Linked DNA regions of Desulfopila inferna. The protein of the gene in region 1 interacts with the protein of each later gene in a pairwise test. Links are inferred from orthologs where the notes say so. Each region holds a gene or a part of one and is shown in the gene's direction. Other genes may lie near its edges. The genes, in order: ndk and JWG88_RS06750.

The links.
Region 2: the proteins of ndk (region 1) and JWG88_RS06750 interact in binary tests that used the Escherichia coli proteins (3 or more experiments, as listed by UniProt). The link is inferred for Desulfopila inferna from one-to-one orthologs.

Annotation. Positions count from the first base shown.
Region 1 is NZ_JAFFQE010000001.1:303,501-306,707, reverse strand. The notes cover bases 63-2,937. They hold ndk (nucleoside-diphosphate kinase), read left to right. Parts: upstream 63-1,230; coding sequence 1,231-1,644; downstream 1,645-2,937. Other genes in these bases: xseA (exodeoxyribonuclease VII large subunit), read right to left, coding at 1,868-2,937; JWG88_RS01230 (hypothetical protein), read left to right, coding at 727-1,110; cbiB (adenosylcobinamide-phosphate synthase CbiB), read left to right, coding at 63-317. Outside these bases: more of cbiB, read left to right, coding at 1-62; more of xseA, read right to left, coding at 2,938-3,207. UniProt on the Escherichia coli protein: Major role in the synthesis of nucleoside triphosphates other than ATP. The ATP gamma phosphate is transferred to the NDP beta phosphate via a ping-pong mechanism, using a phosphorylated active-site intermediate.
Region 2 is NZ_JAFFQE010000002.1:623,139-626,292, reverse strand. Bases 13-2,834 are described here. They hold JWG88_RS06750 (5-formyltetrahydrofolate cyclo-ligase), read left to right. Parts: upstream 13-1,042; coding sequence 1,043-1,627; downstream 1,628-2,834. Other genes in these bases: JWG88_RS06745 (HD domain-containing phosphohydrolase), read left to right, coding at 1,874-2,834; JWG88_RS06755 (sulfurtransferase TusA family protein), read right to left, coding at 534-776; JWG88_RS06760 (serine hydrolase), read left to right, coding at 13-347. Also shown: more of JWG88_RS06760, read left to right, coding at 1-12; more of JWG88_RS06745, read left to right, coding at 2,835-2,980; Asp-tRNA(Asn)/Glu-tRNA(Gln) amidotransferase subunit GatC, read left to right, coding at 3,001-3,154. UniProt on the Escherichia coli protein: Involved in the removal of 5-formyltetrahydrofolate.

The DNA of each region.
Region 1 (3,207 bases):
TCCTGACCTCATTTCTGATGGGGTATGACGGAAAAAACAGCTGCAGAATTTTTTTTCGCGATCGGCACAATCATTCCAGCCCGAATGCCGGTCATACCGAAGCCGCACTTGCCGGCGCCCTCGGTTTTCAATTCGGCGGTCCCTTAAGCTATTTTGGTGAGATAGTGATAAAACCATTCATCGGCGACGACACAGAAAGAATTTTGCCGCATCACATTATCGAGGCGAACAGGATTATTCTGACTGCGTCATTTGTATGTATTTTTTTTCTTCTGCTCGGTAGAAATATTTGCATTTGGGCAACGATGGTTTTATGATGCGCGGCATATTTGGGCTTTAAAAATGAAAGATTATCTCTCACGTTGCCTTTTTGGATCTTCTGTAAACTCAGCATCTTGCAAGAAAACATTTGTTTAAAGGTCTTAATATCCCTCAACGGGGTACTGTAAAGAGTCCAGTTCAGCTGGGTGATATTTTAAACTAATCCATAAGCTTTGAACTATTTGTCCATAAGGATATAATTATATAGGTGCTTTAATCTGCCTGAAAGATTTTCCACAATGAATTACCACTCATCCTGTTTTCCTTATTTTTCTTAACATGATTATATTATTTCGCATATTTATAGTCATCTGTATTTGTATGTACTGTCCCTCGGTATTTGCTGAGGATAATGAGGATTTTTCTGAAAAAACTCAAAATGATTTACAGGAAGAAGGTCTTGATGTGACAAAAATTGATAAAGAACTGGTCGAACAACTGTCCACGGAAGAGCAGGAGTGGTATAACAAGTTTCAAAACGGTCTTATGTTCTTTTCCGGCTGGAAAGAAATTTCTGAAGAGATTCTTACCTGCCTTCCCATGGAAGAAAGGCCGGAGGCGCAACGTCTACTAGAGACACTGGGCATACGTATCGGAACGGAATGGTCGAAGGACAATACTGAAAGAAAAATAGATACCGACCAACTCCAGACTTGGGGCGACAAATTACGTGAGGCACGTAAAAGTGGGGCGCAGCAGCTCGCGGATACGGTAAACAAAATCACCATCGAAGTAAATGATATTCTCGACCCGGGTTTCAATGAAAATATCGCCTCGGACTCTCCATAAGAACTCCTTAACCTGATGCTCCATTTTTCCTGTTATTAAGCTTGACTTCCAGGAGGTCGGATGCTAGAGGTTTTCCGGTCATACACAATTTTTTTTGATTTAACTTCGGAGGGAAGAATTATGGAACGAACATTTGCAATTATAAAGCCCGATGCTTTCCGTGCCGGCAACGCCGGAAAAATATTGGCACGCATCTATGAGGAAGGTTTTACTGTAAGGGGATTAAAAAAACTCTATCTAAGTAAGGTTGAGGCTGAGGGATTTTACTATGTGCACAAGGATAGACCGTTTTTTGCCGAACTTACCGATTTCATGAGCAGCGGACCATGTGTGGTCATGGTTCTTGAAGCGGATGGCGCCATAGGGAAATGGCGGAAACTGATGGGGGCAACTAACCCGGACGACGCAGAGGAAGGGACTCTGCGGCGACAATTTGGAACTTTTGTCGGAGAAAATGCAACACACGGTTCCGATGCACCGGAAACCGCGGCATTTGAAATAGGGTATTTCTTTTCCGGCCTGGAACTGCTCTAGTTGTTAAATAAAAATCTGATTACCTCTGAACTCAGCATCCCGGCTCAGAACGGGATTGCTCTTTCAGCGGGAAGCCATAAACTCGTACACGAGGGCTTCTCTGCAGCCGTCCGGGCTGCAGAGACCCGTGAACAGAGCAGTCCCGATTCTGAGCAGAGGATTCAGGGTAATCAGGAATAAAAAATGGTAATTGAGGGGCTCGTAAAAGCTTTCACTTGAAAAATCAGTTGCCATTTTTTTTATTCAACACTTCGCACTCCAATTCCCCCTGATGGAGGTGCACATTGATGACGGCTCCTCTTTCTACCTGATCAGACCTGGTTATTATCACTTTGCCCCCTGCCGGAACTCCTTCTTTGCTCACTATTGAATAACCGCGAGATAAAATAGAAAGCGGGCTCACCGAATCCAGCAGGGCAGCCTGCCTGATGAAACTTTCCTCTTTACGTTCAATAGTTCGATGTATTCTGGCGGAGAGCTGATGGCGAAGATGGAGAAGCTTCTGTTCCTGATGGGTTATTTTTTGAAGCGGCGCCTGGTTGCGCAGTCTGTCGACGGTATTTTCAAGCTTGGCAGTCAGATGTGATATCTTGCGTTGAATACAGTTGGATAGAGAAATAGTCTGATAATCGAGCTTAAGATGGTAATTTGCCAGAAATAAATCCAGATCACCGATTATTCTGCGCAGATTGCTAATTTTTTCTTCATTTTCTCCAAGGCGACGCTGCATCTTTTCCATCAGAAATTGTTTATAATTACTGAAAACCTTCGCAAGGGCACCGCTGTCCGCTATAATTGCTTCCGCCGCCGCGGTTGGTGTATGAGTGTGCAGGTCTGCACATAAATCGGCAATGGTGATGTCGGTGTCATGACCAATTCCGCTGACAACGGGAAGGGTGGCCTCATGGATTGCCCGAGCAGTCCGCTCTTCATTAAAAGACCAGAGATCCTCCAGTGAGCCTCCGCCTCGTATTAGAACAAGGACATCTGCATCGGTTGAACAACAGGCCATTTCAATGGCGGCGGCTATTTCAGCGGAGGCATTTTTGCCCTGTACGGTTACGGGAATAATGGAAATTTTTCCCCAAAATTTTCTCATTGAGGCTATTTTTAAAAAATCCCGAACTGCGGCCCCGGTGGGAGAAGTGACCAGGGCTATGTGGTCAGGGAATGCAGGGATCGCTATTTTATTGTCACTATGAAAAAGACCTTCTGCTGAAAGCCTTCTCTTGAGCTTCTCAAATTGTATCTGCAGATCTCCGGTGCCGGTAAAATCCATGGTATCAACAATGATTTGATATTCCCCGCGCGGTTCGTACACCGAGAGTTTACCATGACAGATAATGGATTGACCTTCCTTGATTTTCCCGGGCAGATATCTCTGCTGTCCCTTGAAGAGAACCGCCTTTATCTGGGCATCGCGGTCTTTCAGAGTAAAATACATATGTCCGGAATAGGGGATACGCAGATTTGAGATCTCTCCCTGGATATGAATGAACCTATATTGCAGTTCCAGGCTGCTTTTAATGGACTGGGTAAGTTCGGATACGGTGAGAATGTTGA
Region 2 (3,154 bases), on another replicon or contig:
ATCTGTGTGAAGATATCCTCTTAAACTATCTCGGCAGAAGTAATCATCCATCTTATGAGAGAGATGATCTGCTCTATATCCTCAACAGGAAGAACAATAACCACCGGGTAGCTGGATTCGATGTGGTAACCGGAGAGTCTCCTTCAAGTGGAAAATATTTTTCCACCCAGACAATAGGCCACCTGGGGTTTACCGGTACCTCTTTCTGGATTGACCTGAAAAAGAAAATATTGATAGTTCTGCTGACAAACAGGGTTATTTGTGGCGCTGATAAGAGGAAAATACAAGAAATGAGACCTCGCATTCACGATGCTGTTATGGAAAATCTAATAAAGGATAATTTTTGATGGATCCATAAAAAGCACGATATACGTCGTTGTATATCTGAAATGGCGATTCGCCCTACTGCAAGTATTTTCCTACGTTTCAGATTTTCCGCACACAACGGATTCATCCCGAAGTCGGAGTTAAGGCGCGAAAGGGTGCTTGTCAAAGAGTCCGTCGCGGCAACTCCAATGACTTTTACCGAACTATCATTTCTGAACGAAAAAGCTGGTATATTCAGGTTCTTGTTTTTCACCCAGAAAGGTATGGTCCATTCTTGAGCACCAATTGGCAATGTCATTGCCAGAGCCTGCATCCGTACAGTCTATCTGCAATATTTCTTCAGCATGCATGAGTGCCAACTCTTTTTTAAGTCTGAGCAGAGGCAGAGGACTGTGAAGATCCTTTGCATTTATGGACCTGTTTGGAGTAACTTCGTAACCTATTATCATATGATCTCGATGTCATTGTTTTGTAAGATGCACTCAAACCAAAAGCAGGCTTTTTTATAATCCGGCTTGTCAGGGTACAAAAAAGCTACTTAAAGTCTACGACCATGTCAAGTAAATGAATAAAGATGGGCTTGTAAAAAGCTCGATTCTACACCCAGGAGATAGAGCTTTCTCGAATTCGGAGTTTATGCCCGTACAGGGTGCTTGTAGCAGAGTCCGTCTTTGGTAACTTAGAACGAGATCATTAATAAAAGAAAGGGATTAATATGAATTATGCAAAAGAAATTAGAAAAGAGAAACTTGCACAGAGAGACAGCCTCACGATTGAAGAAATTTCAGAAAAAAGCCGAATAATAGAAAAAAAGATACTGAGCCTCGATGAAATACAAAGCGCACTGAATATATTCATCTATGTGAGCTTTCGCAGCGAGGTGAGTACCCTTTGGTTGATAGAAGAGTTATTAAAGAATTCCAAAAAAATCTCGGTTCCGATAACGCATGTTGCGGAAAGAAGAATGGAGGCTATACACATTGAGGATCTGTCCCGAGATCTGGTGCCGGGATATTGTAATATTCCGGAGCCCAATGAAGAACGCGTACGCAATAACGTGACAGATCCTTTTAATATAGATGTAGTTATAATACCGGGTTCGGTTTTCGACGAGAGAGGGGCGAGATTTGGCTATGGAGGCGGTTATTACGATCGTTTTCTGGAAAAAATACCTTTTGCCGTGCGGATAGGACTTGCTTTTGAGATGCAGATGGTTGAGGAAGCCCCGATCCAGCCGCACGATGAATTGCTGGACTACATCGTCACCGAGCAAAGAACGATAAAGGCAAAAAGATTGTAAAAATGGTGTTTACTCTGGCGGCTAAGGTAAAGTTTGAAAAAAAAAGAAGGAAACAGTAGAGTGAGAGCGGCTTTAACTTCACCCTTCTCCCAGGCCTTCTTTTGTCGGGTTTCAGAGAAAAAGCAGGAGTAGGTGATATTCGATCATCATTTAATAAAGGTCAGTAAAGTTTTGAAATATTATATAATTATTTATGCCACCCGGCTTCGGCTGAATGGTGAGGTATTGTTCCTTTAAGGGGTCATTTTGCAGAACAAAAAAGCCAAGATACTCATTGCCGATGATGATCCGATGGTCCGCAATACCGTGTCCAAAATATTGGAGATGTTTGGGCATAGGGTAGAAACAGTGGTGGACGGCAGTGGAGTAATGGAGGTCATAAATGATAGTTTTGATGTTATTATACTGGATATCAATATGCCGGGCATGGATGGTTTTGCCACCATTAGCCAGCTCAACAAGATGGAGTATGATATTCCGGTCCTCTTTTTAACTGGTGCTGGTTCTATGGATTATGCCGTCAAGGCGATAAACCTGGGCGCCTATGATTTTCTGACCAAGCCCATAGAAGATCTAGATATATTCAATGTCAAGATAAGGCGTGCCATAGAGAAGAGAATGTATGTCATCAAGGACAGGCTCTACAGAGAGGCCTTGGAAGATGATGTGCGTAAAAAAGCCGAGATGCTTGAGGAACAGAATAAACTTCTTCTCACCTACAGCGAGAATCTGGAAAAAGCAACCGTCCAGTTGATGAGCAGCATGCAAAACGCCATGGAGGAGAAGGATTACTACACAGCCGGTCATACCATGAGGGTGACCGAATACGCTGCTGTGCTCGGCAGGGCCATGGATTTAAAAGAAGAGGATCAACTTGTTTTGCGCAGGGCGTCCCAGTTTCACGATATAGGCAAACTGGTCATAGATCTATCCTGTATTCAGAAACCCGGCAAGTTAACCGAGGAAGAATGGATACTTATCAGAAAACATCCCAGTGTCGGAGCCAATATAGTCAAGCCCTTAAAATTCATGGGGAGAGAACGTTTCATCATTCGGCATCACCATGAACGAATAGATGGCAAAGGGTATCCTGACGGAATGCACGGAAATCAACTGGACCAGCTTACCAAAATACTGACGGTTGTCGACAGCTATGATGCCATGACTTCCAAGAGAAATTATCGAAAAAATATGGATATGGAAGAGGCGCTGACGGAGCTGCATTCCTGTTCGGGAACCCAGTTTGACCGGGATACAGTTGAAGTCTTTTCGAAAACTATTGTTCATTACAATTTGAAGAGCTCAGTTTTCACCGAGGATTTTTTTGGAAAATACACCTTACCTAAGAATTAACCTGTCCTGCGGGAAAAATTATGAAAATTACCAGAAGTGAAGTGGAACATGTTGCCCATCTGGCCAGACTCAATTTAAGCGAGGATGAACTCGAGAAAATGACCATCCAGTTGGACACCATACTTAACTACGCTGCCAAGCTGGAAGAACTTGACGCTACAGGCATCGAACCTA